Regions from separate parts of the Exiguobacterium sp. s78 genome, predicted to be linked through region 4. Evidence: riboswitches for the same ligand, from Rfam matches in the RefSeq annotation. Region 4 holds a riboswitch; each other region holds the start of a gene.
The links. A riboswitch is a leader RNA that binds a small molecule or an ion and turns the genes downstream of it on or off. The one in region 4 is predicted to bind S-adenosylmethionine.
Positions count from the first base shown of each region.

Region 1: another riboswitch for S-adenosylmethionine. It lies ahead of KNQ18_RS00405 (alpha/beta hydrolase); the one in region 4 lies ahead of KNQ18_RS01275 (methionine ABC transporter ATP-binding protein).
Region 2: another riboswitch for S-adenosylmethionine. It lies ahead of KNQ18_RS13450 (amino acid permease); the one in region 4 lies ahead of KNQ18_RS01275 (methionine ABC transporter ATP-binding protein).
Region 3: another riboswitch for S-adenosylmethionine. It lies ahead of KNQ18_RS14310 (Na+/H+ antiporter NhaC family protein); the one in region 4 lies ahead of KNQ18_RS01275 (methionine ABC transporter ATP-binding protein).

Region 1 is NZ_JACSNB010000001.1:68,627-72,012, reverse strand. It holds gene KNQ18_RS00410 (methionine ABC transporter ATP-binding protein) at 1-779, opposite strand, end outside; SAM riboswitch class I at 866-969, opposite strand; SAM riboswitch class I at 1,219-1,320, shown strand; gene KNQ18_RS00405 (alpha/beta hydrolase) at 1,388-2,146, shown strand; gene KNQ18_RS00400 (thymidine kinase) at 2,219-2,833, opposite strand; gene KNQ18_RS00395 (DedA family protein) at 3,017-3,386, shown strand, end outside.
Region 2 is NZ_JACSNB010000003.1:70,886-74,271, forward strand. It holds gene KNQ18_RS13445 (polysaccharide pyruvyl transferase family protein) at 1-1,364, shown strand, start outside; SAM riboswitch class I at 1,473-1,574, shown strand; gene KNQ18_RS13450 (amino acid permease) at 1,652-3,055, shown strand; gene mmuM (homocysteine S-methyltransferase) at 3,030-3,386, shown strand, end outside.
Region 3 is NZ_JACSNB010000003.1:246,176-249,561, reverse strand. It holds gene KNQ18_RS14315 (metal ABC transporter solute-binding protein, Zn/Mn family) at 76-1,089, shown strand; SAM riboswitch class I at 1,159-1,263, shown strand; gene KNQ18_RS14310 (Na+/H+ antiporter NhaC family protein) at 1,345-2,655, shown strand; gene KNQ18_RS14305 (hypothetical protein) at 2,699-2,902, opposite strand; gene KNQ18_RS14300 (aldo/keto reductase) at 3,060-3,386, shown strand, end outside.
Region 4 is NZ_JACSNB010000001.1:260,329-263,714, forward strand. It holds gene KNQ18_RS01265 (MetQ/NlpA family ABC transporter substrate-binding protein) at 1-269, opposite strand, end outside; gene KNQ18_RS01270 (methionine ABC transporter permease) at 297-962, opposite strand; gene KNQ18_RS01275 (methionine ABC transporter ATP-binding protein) at 952-1,965, opposite strand; SAM riboswitch class I at 2,050-2,155, opposite strand; gene KNQ18_RS01280 (aminotransferase class I/II-fold pyridoxal phosphate-dependent enzyme) at 2,218-3,386, opposite strand, start outside.

The DNA of each region.
Region 1 (3,386 bases), 190 kb from region 4:
CGGGACTCGATCAACTGGCGAATCGATGCTGGAATCTCGTCGTGCATGACGGAGCGAACGAAGTTTTTCGCTGTCTCGGTCTTTGGATTCGAAAAGACGTCGAAGACCGTTCCTGACTCGATCAACTTTCCAGCTTCGATGACGGCGACCCGGTCACAAATTTCACGAATGACGCCCATCTCGTGGGTGATCAAGAGAATCGTGATCCCGTACTCCGCATTGATACGTTTTAATAACTGGAGAATATGATGGGTCGTTTGGGGATCGAGTGCTGACGTCGCTTCGTCACATAAGAGGACGGAAGGTTGCGTCGCGAGTGCCCGGGCGATACCAACGCGCTGTTTCTGCCCACCCGACAATTGATCCGGATAATGATCCGCCTTGTCAGCGAGATCGACGAATTCGAGTAACTCCGTCACCCGGCGGCGAATTTCGTCTTTCTTGACGCCTGCGAGAACGAGTGGTTTCGCGACATTCGTAAAGACCGTGTTCGCATTCAATAGATTGAAGTGCTGAAAAATCATCCCGATCCGTTGTTTTGCATGGCGCAATTTTTTTGGAGACAGTTGCGTTAAATCTTCTCCATCGACCGTCACCGTTCCTGACGTCGGTCGTTCTAATAGATTGACACAGCGGAGCAGTGAACTTTTTCCGGCACCGCTAAAGCCGATGACACCAAAGATTTCGCCTTTTTCGATCGTCAGGTCGACACCGTCGAGCGCTGCGATCGTCTGATCTTTCGTGACGTACGTTTTTTTGACTTGATGAAATGCGATCATTCCGTTTTCCCCCTTCATTCAACAAAAAAGGTCCCTTCTTGAGAAACAAGAAGAGACCTGGATCCGCACAGTGGCAGAATCCACTCCACTCATCTCTCAGACATCTGTCTGATGGAATTGGCACAGTGCTCATAATGAGTCTGTTGCCGAGGTTTCGTAGGGCCAGTCCCTCCACCTCTCTGGATAAGTATTGCGGTATGAAATTCGTATGTGTGTTGTTGCGTTGTTGCTTATGTCGTAAAACTAATTTTTACATTACGGGTCGAAACTTTAAAAGTCAACCAACTTTGCAAAAATAATCCATTTGTCGCATATCGATGGATGAACAAGTTATGAGTTAGCTTACTCAACGGATCATGATTCGTCAAGAAAGATTTGACAAGTCATTTTTGGTCGTGCTACCATCGTTTCAATGATTATTCCGACAATTCCAATATGATATTTATCAAGAGTGAACGAGAGACCTGGCTCTATGACTTCACGGCAACCTGCAATCTGTAAGGTGCTCCGACCAGCAAAGCGCGGCTTTGGATGATACGGTGAAAAACTCGTGGGCGTCCAAGCAGTGACGTCGACGAGTTTTTTTCATGAATGGAGGAAAAATAGTAATGATGAACTATCCTGTATTGACTGGTGCTGAAGCGTTTTATTTTCAAGGGGGATCGATCGGCATTCTAATCTGTCATGGTTTTAATGCCACTCCGCAAAGTGTCCGCGACGTCGGTGAAGCATTCGCTGCTGAAGGTTTTACCGTCTATGCCCCGCGCTTACGTGGACATGGAACGAACGTCCGCGAGTTTGAACAATCGACTGCTCGATGTTGGAAGCAAAGCCTGAAAGACGGCTATGAACGTTTACAAGAAACATGCGATCAAGTCTTCGTCATCGGTCAATCGATGGGTGCGACGCTTGCACTGTCACTCGCCGCTGACGGCATTCCGTTCGCCGGCATCATTACGATCAATGCCGCACTCTCCGTTCCATCCTATGAAGCACTTTCGTTCGAGGACGGTCCAGAGTATTTACCAGAAGGCGCACCGGACATCAAACGGTCTGCTTTCGAAATCATCTATGACCTCGTTCCAAGTCGTTGTGCGTTCGAACTCGTCCGTCTGATGGATGAGACGAAAGGACGCCTCGGATCGATCCTTCTGCCGACATTAATTCTCTACTCGGCGACCGATCACGTCGTTCCGCCGTCGAGCTCGGATTATCTGCATCAGCACATCGGAACGAATGATAAACGAAGCTACTGTTTACTGAACTCGTACCACGTCGCGACCCTCGATCATGATCAGGATTTGATCGTTCGTGAGACGATCCGTTTTATCGAACGCTCAAGCCGGTTCTCACAGGAAACGGGATAATAAAAAAACAGCTATTCACTTAGAAGCGAATAGCTGTTACATCAAAGGACGACCGCGACCGGTTCGTCTTTTTTAATTTTCTTGGTGCTGCACCGATTGGAGCGGCTTCGGTTTTCCAGGCACCTCATGGCAATGGCGGCACCGTGGCTCATACGATTCTGAAGCGCCGACTAGAATGATCGGATCATCGTAGTTCGCTGGTTTTCCATCAATCAACCGTTGTGTTCGGGAAGCCGGATCACCACATGAAAGACAGATGGCTTGCAGCTTCGTCACGAATTCTGCGCGCGCCAGTAATTCCGGCATCTTGCCGAATGGCTCTGCCCGGAAATCTTGATCAAGACCCGCACAAATGACACGTTTTCCGTCTTGTGCGAGTGCTTCGATGACTTGTACGATCTCATCATCAAAGAATTGAACTTCATCGATTCCAACGATTTGTGTTTCCTCCGCTACTGCTGCGTAGAGATCACGACTCGTCGCCATCGGAATCGCCACGACGGAGTTGCCGATATGAGAGACGACATGCTCTTCATGGTACCGGTCGTCGATTGCCGGCTTGAATACTTGAACGGGCAGTTTGCCGTACTGCGCCCGTCTGACACGACGAATCAACTCTTCCGATTTCCCGGAAAACATACTGCCACAAATTACTTCGATCCAGCCGTACTGATTTATTACATGCATCATCGTCCGACACCGTCCTCTAAAAATAGTCACTTTAACGAGTATAGCCCGAAACGGTATCGAGAAAAAGGGTTGACTTCCGGAAATCAAAATTCATTTTTTCTTTACCTAGAATTTTTGTCCTTTCATTCCAACCGTCCCCTATTTCCTGTACACTGAAGAAGAAGACTCTCACGAAAGAAGGTGTCCCCGATTCATCATCTCTTACATGACATCCTGCACCAATATGGTGCCCTTGGTCTCTCCGTCCTTCTCGCAGGTGGTATCGTGGGATTGCCGGTTCCTGATGAGACCCTGCTCGTCCTGTCCGGTTTTTGGATGCATCAAGGCAATCTACCACTCGTCGGTACGATTCTCGCCGCTTACGCCGGCAGTTGTATCGGGATGACGATCAGCTATTTACTCGGATTAAAACTCGGTATGCCACTATTACACCGCGTCGGACCGAAAATGCGTATCTCAGAAAAACATATTCTTTCCGCTGAAGCCGGATTTCGTCGTTACGGGAAATCGGTCTTGATCATCGGTTACTACATACCTGGTCTCCGCCAAC
Region 2 (3,386 bases), on a different contig from region 4:
TCTATCAATACAGTATCTTTCGGACGTTGATGACAGAAGGTACGACGATTACACCTGACTATTACTATTACGACGAAGAACGGGCAGACGAAATCAATGCCAACTTTGATCTTTATGTCATTCCGTTAGCGGATGCATTCCGAAAAGAATTCGTACCGACGTTACGGAAATATACACGTCTCATCAAAAAATTAAAAATTCCAGTCGTCGTCATCGGTGTAGGGTTACGTGCACCGTTTGAACCAGACTTAGATGGTGGATTCCCATTCGATGAAGATGTCAAAGCGTTCGTCAGTGCCGTTCTCGAGCGCTCGAGCATGCTAGGTCTTCGCGGGGAGATCACGTCGAAATACTTAACACGTCTTGGTTTCCGCGAAGGGATTGATCATCGCGTTATCGGATGTCCTTCGATGTACGCGTTCGGTCGTGATTTGCACATCCGTGAAACGAACATCACACCTGAGTCGATGATTACGGTCAACTCGTCACGTTTGGCACCACAAAACGTTCTTGATTTCATTACGCGCGGGATGGAAGAGTATCCGAATCACTACTTCATTCCACAGTGGATGAAGGAACTGAAGTTGACGTATACAGGGACGCACCCGATCGCAGATCTTTCAGTGACGAACTATCCGGTGAAGATGTCGGATCCTGCTTATATGAACGATCGGGTTCGTTTCTTCTTGAACGCACAGACATGGTTTGATTTTATCGGTCAAGCAGACCTCAGTTTTGGAGCTCGTTTACACGGAAACATCACAGCGACACTTGCGGGTACGCCGAGTATCCTCATTCCAAAAGATGCACGGATGCGCGAATTGACGGATTACCATCAGTTGACGCACATTTGGGCGAACGACATCAAAGCGGATACACAATTATCCGACGTCGTAGCAAATGCTGACTTCCAAAGTCCGGCACGTGTTCAAGCGCGTAACTTCGACAACTTCGTTGACTTCTTGAACGTGAACAATCTTGAGCATATTTATCAAGAGACGAACTATCCTGAGAATGTACCGTTTGACCGTCAAATGGCGCAAACCGAGTTGCTCCCACCAGTCCAGCCGATTTCTGGCGTAAGTCTTGAGGAAGCAGTCGCTCGTTTTGAACGGTTCTTCCCGGAACAAGAGAAGAAGATTGCGGATGCGCAAAAACAAACAAAAGCACAATTAGCTGAAAAAGATAAGAAAATCAAAGCATTGCAGAAACAAACAGGAACGGCTCAAAAGGATCAAGAGATTGCGGCACTCAAAGCGCAACTGGCTGCCCAAACGAAGAAAATGAAGCATCAGCAAGGAACATTGAACCGGAAAGCGGTTCGTGCAGCCTTGAAAACAGCGGATTTATTCGCTAAAAAGTAACCCTTTAAACATTCCGGATCGATACGATGCGGAATGTTTTTTTGATAGAAGTATTCTGAATTGTGTTGACAATTTGAAAAAGACTTGATAGGGTTATGAACAATTACATACTTATCCAGAGAGGTGGAGGGACTGGCCCTATGAAACCTCAGCAACAGGTCGAAAGATACTGTGCTAATTCCTGCGGGTGCTGCACCCGATCGATAAGATTTCCGAATTGTCGACCGACGCATCCGTGAGGATGCGTTTTTTGTTTGAAATAGGTGGAATGAGGAGGAAATGGATTCATGAAAACGAGCGGAGCATTTCGACGCAAGATGGAATCACGTCATTTGATCATGCTGTCGTTAGGTGGTGTCATTGGAACCGGATTATTTTTAAGTACAGGTTATACGTTGGAACAAGCAGGACGTGTCGGAACGATTTTATCGTATTTGATTGGGGCCGTCGTCGTTTACTTAGTCATGTTAAGTCTCGGTGAACTCGCCGTGCACATGCCGGAAACCGGATCATTCCATAAATACGCAACGAAGTACATCGGGCCCGGCACCGGTTATACAGTGGCCTGGCTCTACTGGCTGACGTGGACGGTCGCCCTTGGTTCAGAATTCACGGCAGCAGGCATTTTAATGCAACGTTGGTTCCCGTCGATTCCTGTATGGGTGTTCAGCGCATTGTTCGCTGCGATGATCCTTGGTATCAACGTCTTGAAGGTTCGTGTGTTTGCTGAAGTCGAGTTTTGGTTTTCCGCCATTAAGGTCGTGACGATCATTGCTTTCATTTTACTCGGTGCGGGAGCAATCGTCGGCTTCATTCCACTGCAAGATGGTAGCCCGGCTCCATTCTTTTCTTCGTTAACCGAAGGCGGGTTGTTCCCAAATGGCGCTTTCGTCATCTTCATGACGATGCTTGCCGTGAACTTTGCTTACTCGGGAACGGAACTAATCGGTGTCGCAGCGGGTGAAGCAGTCGATCCGAAACGGACGATTCCGCTTGCGATCCGGACGACAATTTTGCGACTCGTCCTCTTTTTCGTCGGTACGATCATCGTGTTAGCCGTCTTATTACCAACGGATGGGAAAGGTGTACTCGAAAGTCCGTTCGTCGCCGTGTTTGAACGGATCGGAATTCCGTATGCGGCAGACGTGATGAACTTCGTCATTTTGACAGCGATCTTGTCGGCAGCGAATTCTGGACTTTACGCCGCCTCTCGGATGCTCTGGTCGCTTGCGAACGAACGCATGATTCCACGCTTCTTCGCCCAGGTGACGCCAAGTGGGGTTCCACTTCGAGCCGTATTGTTCAGCATGCTTGGCGGAGGACTTGCCTTGCTGTCTAGCATCTATGCAGCAGGAAGTGTCTATATCGCGCTCGTCTCGATTTCCGGTCTCGCTGTCGTCGTCGTTTGGATGAGTATCAGCGTTGCCCAGTATCGTTTCCGGAAACAATTCCTCCGTGAAGGGCATACGGTCGACGAATTGGTCTATCGCACACCACTCTTTCCATTTGTACCGATCGCCGCTTTCGTCGTTTGTTTGATTTCTCTGATTGGTATCGGATTTGATCCGACACAACGAATTGCCTTGTATTGTGGTATTCCATTCATCGTGATCTGTTATATCGTTCATGCGTTCACGAATTCTTCTCAGAAACGGAGTGTTGAAGATGTCCCGAATCAAAAATCCAGTTGATCAACGATTACAGGAAGTTCCCTTTCTTATTTTAGATGGTGCCCTTGCAACCGAACTTGAACAGAAGGGATTCGACCTGAACGATCCGCTTTGGTCAGCACGTCTCTTAATCGAAGCACCAGAACAGATCGAACACGTCCATCGTGACTACTTTGAAGTAGGTGCCGATGTCGCGATCACTTCAAGCTATCAAGCAAGTATCGAAGGATTCAAGCAACGTCATATCACGACAGAGGAAGCAAAGGCGCTGATTCGACAAACGGTCACCTTGGCGCAAAACGCACGCACGCGTAGCGGAAAGAGTGACGTATTGATCGCGGGATCAGTGGGT
Region 3 (3,386 bases), on a different contig from region 4:
GCTTCACCAGCGTTCCGCTATAGTGAGAAAGTCCAAATCGGAATAGTTACGTTTTAATAATGGAGGTATCATATAATGAAAAAAATCATTCCCGCTTTAACAGTCGCTTTCGCAAGTGCAAGTGTTCTCGCTGCTTGCGGTTCGAATACCGATTCATCGACTTCAGATAAAACCCAGACAGAAGTCTATGCATCAACGTTCGCGACGGCTGCTATTGCCCGCGAAATCGGAGGGGATCAAGTCAACGTCAAGATGATCGTCCCACCTGGAGCAGACCCCCACTCTTACGAGCCGACGTCAAAACAACTCACCGAGATTGCTAAGGGCGACTTGTTCCTCTTAACCGGTACGACGCTCGAGCCGTATTCGAAAAAAATCCAGGAGAGTCTAAAAGGCACGGATGTCCGCTTCGTCGAGACGAGTAAGGACGTCAACTTGCTAGAATCGGATGCTACACTTCATGCACATGAAGAAGAGGAGCATAGTGAAGACGAACATGCCCACGAAGAAGAAGGGCACGATGATCATGCAACGGATGAACATGCGCATGAAGAAGAGGGTCATGACCATGGAAAATACGATCCACACGTCTGGCTCGATCCTGTCAACGCAAAAGCAATGGCACGCTCGATTACAACTGCTTTATCAAAAGAAGTACCAAAAGACAAAGCAACATTCGAGAAAAACTTAAAAGCGTTCGATCAGCAAGCTGATGAATTGGACGAACAATTTAAACAAGCTGTCGCTGATGGATCGAAAAAAGAACTTCTCGTTACGCATGCCGCTTACGGTTACCTCGCAGAACGATATGGTTTCACACAACTGCCGATTGCGGGAATTTCTCCTTCCGATGAACCGTCACAAAAGCAACTGGCCGCTTTAGTGAAAGAAGCACGGATGCATGATTTGAAATACGTCGCGTTCGAAGAGACGGTCTCACCAAAGGTCGCACGTGTCATCCAAAAAGAAATCGGAGCTGAATCCGTGACGATTCATAATCTAGAGTCGGTCACGAAAGCGCAACAAAACAGCTCTTATTTCAAGTTGATGGAAGAAAACGTCCAAACATTGAAAAAGGCACTTCAGTAAAGTACAGTTGACACGCGTTACTCAATGCGGTACGGTAAGAAACGTGTTTTACAACAATTGAATGACTTCTTTTTATCGCGAGAAACGGAGGGACTGGCCCAATGATGTTTCGGCAGCGGACGATTTGATTCGTACTGTGCCAAATCCAGCAAGCGAAAGCTTGAGAGATAAGAAGAGCGTCTTTATTTCATAAAGACCTCCTTCTTTCTTGCGAAGGGGTCTTTTTTTGTATCTTTGAGAAACGAGGTGTCAACAATGAATGAAACGATCACGCCTAACAAATGGGCACTGCTTCCCCTCGTCGTATTCCTAGTTCTCTTCATCGGAGCCGGGATCTTCTATGACGACTTTTACAAATTTCCGATCCTTATCGCCGCACTGATCGCTTTGATTTTTGCTGCAATCACGACGAAAGGATCCATCAATCAAACGGTCGAACGAATCGCAACGGGTGCCGGAAATCCTGATATCATGATCATGGTCTTCATCTTCTTACTAGCCGGTACGTTTTCTGGAACAGCAGAAGCAATCGGCGCCATCGATGCGACCGTTAATGCTGCTTTGACGTTCCTACCTCCGTCGCTCCTCATGAGTGGTCTGTTCATCATCGCTGCCTTCATCTCAATGGCAATGGGGACATCGACTGGAACGATTGCTGCACTCGCGCCAATCGCCTTCGGTATTCATGAAGCGACAGGCATCAACGTTGCGATCGCAGCGGCTGCTGTCGTTGGTGGATCGATGTTCGGCGATAACTTGTCGTTCATCTCGGATACGACGATTGCCGCCGTCCGGACCCAAAAAACGAACATGCGCGATAAATTCCGGACGAACTTCATGATCGTCCTACCGGCTGCTATTTTGACGGTCATCCTACTCGCATTCGTTTCTGGTTCTGGTGACGTCGTCGAAGCAAAAGCATTTGAATTCTACAAGTTGATTCCATATCTCGCTGTCATCGTCCTTGCACTATTTGGCGTCAATGTCATTCTTGTCTTAATTGGTGGTACGTTACTCACCGGCATCATCGGTATGATTGATGGTAGTTTCGGCTTGAGTGGCTTCGTCCTCTCGATGTCTGAAGGAATGATGGGCATGGCGGAGATCTCCATTTTGACGCTCCTCATGGGTGGTCTCGTCAGCTTGATTACGTTCAACGGTGGAATCGCCTTCTTAAAAGAGACGCTGACACGCAAGATTTCACAGCGTCGTGGTGCCGAATTCAGTATGGCGGCACTCGTTAGTGCAACGAATCTCGCGACTGCAAACAATACGATCTCGATTCTCGTCGCTGGACCACTGGCAGCTGAAATCGCCGATACGTATGAAGTCGATCGAAAAAAATCGGCGAGTATCCTTGATATCTTCTCTTGTGGTATTCAAGGCATCATTCCGTATGGAGCACAACTATTGATCGCAGCAGAATTGACGAAAACGGCTTCACCGGAACTGATTCCGTATCTGTTCTATCCGTTCCTCCTCTTCGTCTGTGGATCAATTGCCATCTTCTTCGGCTTACCACGCATGAAGAAGACAGCGACGAAGCAAGAAAAAATTTCTTCGTAACCATAAAACAGGTCCAATCGCGTCGACGATTGGACCTGTTTTATTATTTATTCTGCTTCGCTTGTCGTTCTAAGATTAAGTAAGCGATTGCCGGAAGCGGGAACTGAACGAGTCCAGCGCCTCCCCACACCCATGGATTACGTCCTGACTTTCGCGCACTAAGAAACAGACCCACTGCCTGCGTTACTAACAAGGCGCCAATGCTAAGCCAAGTACATTTGGATAGCTTTTTATTCTTTTGAGCCATCTTTTCTCCCCCTCTTTTAACACACGATTAAATCTCACGATTCTTTTCTATTTTACCTTATTTCATTCCTCCATGAGCATGGAAACGGACGTCTTCGTTCGTTCATGCTAAACTAAACGAGCAAATCTAAACTACGTTTTATGAGGAGGAGTAACACATGCAATACGCAAAACTTTCAAACGGTATTACGATTCCCCAAATCGGATTCGGTGTCTGGCAAGTAGATGAAGAGACAGAAGCACCTGCTGCTGTCGCTGAAGCATTACGTGTCGGCTATCGTCATATCGATACGGCTGCTGTCTACAAAAACGAGCGCGGTGTCGCAAAAGGAATCAAGGAAAGCGGCGTGAAACGTGAGGATCTCTTCTTAACGTCAAAAGTCTGGAACGATGATATTCGTGCCGGTCGGACGAAGGAAGCATTCGCAGAATCGCTCGAACGTCTCGAAACAGATTATCTTGACCTCTATCTTATCCACTGGCCG
Region 4 (3,386 bases):
ATCGAGTGTTGGAACAAGTTGGCGTCGATGTTCCCGCTACCGAGGACGATATTCGGTTGGATGTAATCGCTGAACTCGACGATTTCGACTTTATAGCCTTTCTTTTCGAGTTGTGGCTGGATCGCTTGTTTGACCATGTCGCTATACGGACCACTCGTCGCACCAATCTTGATCGTCTTGTCTTTTTCATCAGCACTGCTGTCTCCACATCCCGCGAGGACTCCTGCACCAAGTAAGGCTGTTGCTAAAAAGGCATATCGTTTTTTCATGATTCCACTCTCCCTTTGTATGTATGATTAGCGTTTATCTGTTTTTCGCGCCAGTTGATTGCCAAGTGCTTGAATACTTTGAACGATGACGATGAGCACGACGATCGTCACGATCATGATGAGATTATCGTAGCGATAGTAACCGAAACGGATCGCGAGGTCACCGACACCACCGCCGCCGACGATACCAGCCATCGCTGAGAAGCCGATTAAGCTGATCGTCGTTAATGTGATGCCCTGAATGATGCCAGGGAGTGCTTCCGGTAAGAGGACACTGACGATGATCCGCAAGGGTTTCGCCCCACATGCTTCTGCTGCTTCAATCAAACCAGGCGGAATCTCGCGGAGTGATGTTTCGACAAGGCGCGCGAGAAACGGAATCGCTGCGACACTAAGGCTGACGGACGCTGCCGTCGGACCGATCGTATTGTCGAGTAAGAACTTCGTTAATGGAATGAGGGCAACCAGCAAGATGATGAACGGTAGCGACCGGACGATGTTGACGACGAAGTCAAGAACACGGCGGACGGCAAGGTTTTGAAAAAATAATCCCCGGTCGGTGACGAACAAGAGAATTCCGAGCGGAATCCCGACGACCAATGCGAAAGCAAGTGAAATACCAACCATCCATGCTGTCTCGCCGAGTGCCTTCAAGAGCTCCGGTAACATCGTTTGAATACGATCAAGCCACATCCTGAATCACCTCGAGTGCGTGAAGTTCCGTCGCGAGCCAGTCAAGGGCAGGAGCGATTTGATCGGATGATCCCGTCAAGCTGACAATCAGGACACCGAAGGCGACGTCTTGAATGTAGTCGACCTTGCCGTGCAAGATGCTGACTGAGATATCGTAACGGCGGATCGCTTCTGATAACGTACTTTCACCGGTCTTCTCGCCTGTGAACTGCAAGCGGATGATCTTACCTGGGGTTGCCTGTAAGATGCGTTCCGGCAATTCGATTTGTAATGCCGTATCGACATAATGTTGCGTCACCGGATGCTTAGCTTGACTGAACAAGTCATAGGTTGAGGCGACTTCGACGACTTCACCTTGCGACATGACCGCGACGCGATGGCAAATCTGTTTGACGACATCAATCTCATGCGTGATGAGGACGATCGTCAATCCGAGTCGTTCATTCAAATCCTTCAGCAGTTCAAGAATCTGTAGTGTCGTAACGGGATCAAGAGCGGATGTCGCTTCATCACATAACAAGACGGTCGGATTGTTTGCGAGTGCCCGGGCAATCCCGACGCGCTGTTTCTGCCCACCGCTTAATTGACTCGGGAAGTTCGTCTCAAATCCTTCAAGTCCGACGAGCGAGACGAGTTCGCGAATTCGCTCCGGGAAATCTGCACGTTTGACGCCAGCGGCCTTGAGTGCAAAAGCGATGTTATCCGCGACGTTGCGTGACTGGATCAATTGGAAATGCTGAAAGATCATTCCTGTCCGCAAGCGAAGTTGACGTAAATCTGCTTTTGACATCCCGCCGAGCGAGACACCGTCGACCTTGACGGTTCCTTGTGTTGGATGCTCGAGCCCGTTGATCAGGCGAAGCAACGTACTTTTACCGGCACCAGACTCACCGATGATTCCGAAGATTTCTCCTTTTTGGATCGTCAAATCGACATCCCGTAATGCAAAAATCGGGGTCCGGTCTCGAACGAACCGTTTTGTAATGTGTTTGAATTCAATCATCCGCTCATCTCCTCATACAAAAAAAGTCGCTTTTTCCTAGTAGCAGAGCAACCAGAAAAAAGCGACGAAAGTGTAAGATTTCGTAACTTATCTCTCAGAATGAAAATCATTCTGTAGGATGTGGCACCGTTCCTTACAGGTGGTTGCCGGACGTCGTTGGGCCTAATCCCTCGGTCGCTCTCGATAAGTAGTTATGCTGTTGGGATTTACTTTAACGGAAATGATTCCCATCTGTCAAATGTTTTTTCAGAATTATTCCGCAACAGGTGTCCGGAACAGGTTGAGCGTTCCGATTCGATCGACGGCTTCTTCTAGACGTTCGACGTCAGCAATCAAGCTAATCCGGACGTAGCCTTCACCGTATTCGCCGAAAAATGATCCCGGGGTCACGGCGACGTGTGCTTCGTCAAGTAGATGATCGGTGAAGCTTTGGGACGTGTAACCTTCTGGAACAGGAAGCCAGACGAAGAAGGAACCGCCTGGGCGTGGACCACTCCAACCAATCGCATCGAGTTTTGCGAACAACGCATCGCGTCGTGTTTCATACAAGCTACTTAACTCACGGACGCACGTTTGGTCACTCGTGAGGGCAACGGTCGCCGCATGCTGAATCGGTGTGAAGGCACTGACGTAGAGATGTTCTTGGTATGTTTCGATGCTTGAGATGACGGACGGATTTCCGATCGCGAAGGCAATCCGGAAGCCGGACATGTTGAAGCGTTTTGAGAGTGAGAATAGCTCGATCCCGACGTCTTTTGCCCCTTCCGTCTGCAGGAAGCTTCGCGTCGGACCATCGAAACTGATGCCGCCGTATGCTAAGTCATGGACGACACAGATATCATGGGCATCGGCGAAAGCGACTGTCTGTTCGAAGGCTTCTGCCGTCGCGGTCGCACCCGTCGGATTACTCGGGTAGTTGAGGAACAACATCCGGGCACGCTCGACGTCCGTCGTATCAAGTAAGTCGTAATCCGGTAAGAAGTTATTTTTCTCAAGTAACGGAAGCGTGATCGGGAATGCGCCAGCAAGTGCTGCGCCAGACAGGTAATCCGGGTATCCTGGATCCGGAACGATGACACCTTCTCCAGGGTTGACGATCGTCTGCGGTAAGGCGACGATGCCGGCTTTACTGCCGAGGAGAATTGCGACTTCCGTTGCCGGATCGATTGTGACACCGAATTCAGTCGCATAAAAGCGCGCGACGGCTTGCTTTAGAAAATCATGTCCACGAAACGGTGGATATTGAAGGTTCGTTGGCTCGTCGATGGCTTGTTTTAAGGCATCGAGAATATGTACAGGCGTCGTCTGGTCGGGTGTTCCTTGACCAAGTGTGATGACATCGTGTCCGGCAGCTTTCACAGCACCGATTCGGTTCGCGAGTTCAGCGAAGACAGGAGCAGGAAGCCGATCAATGGCGATGG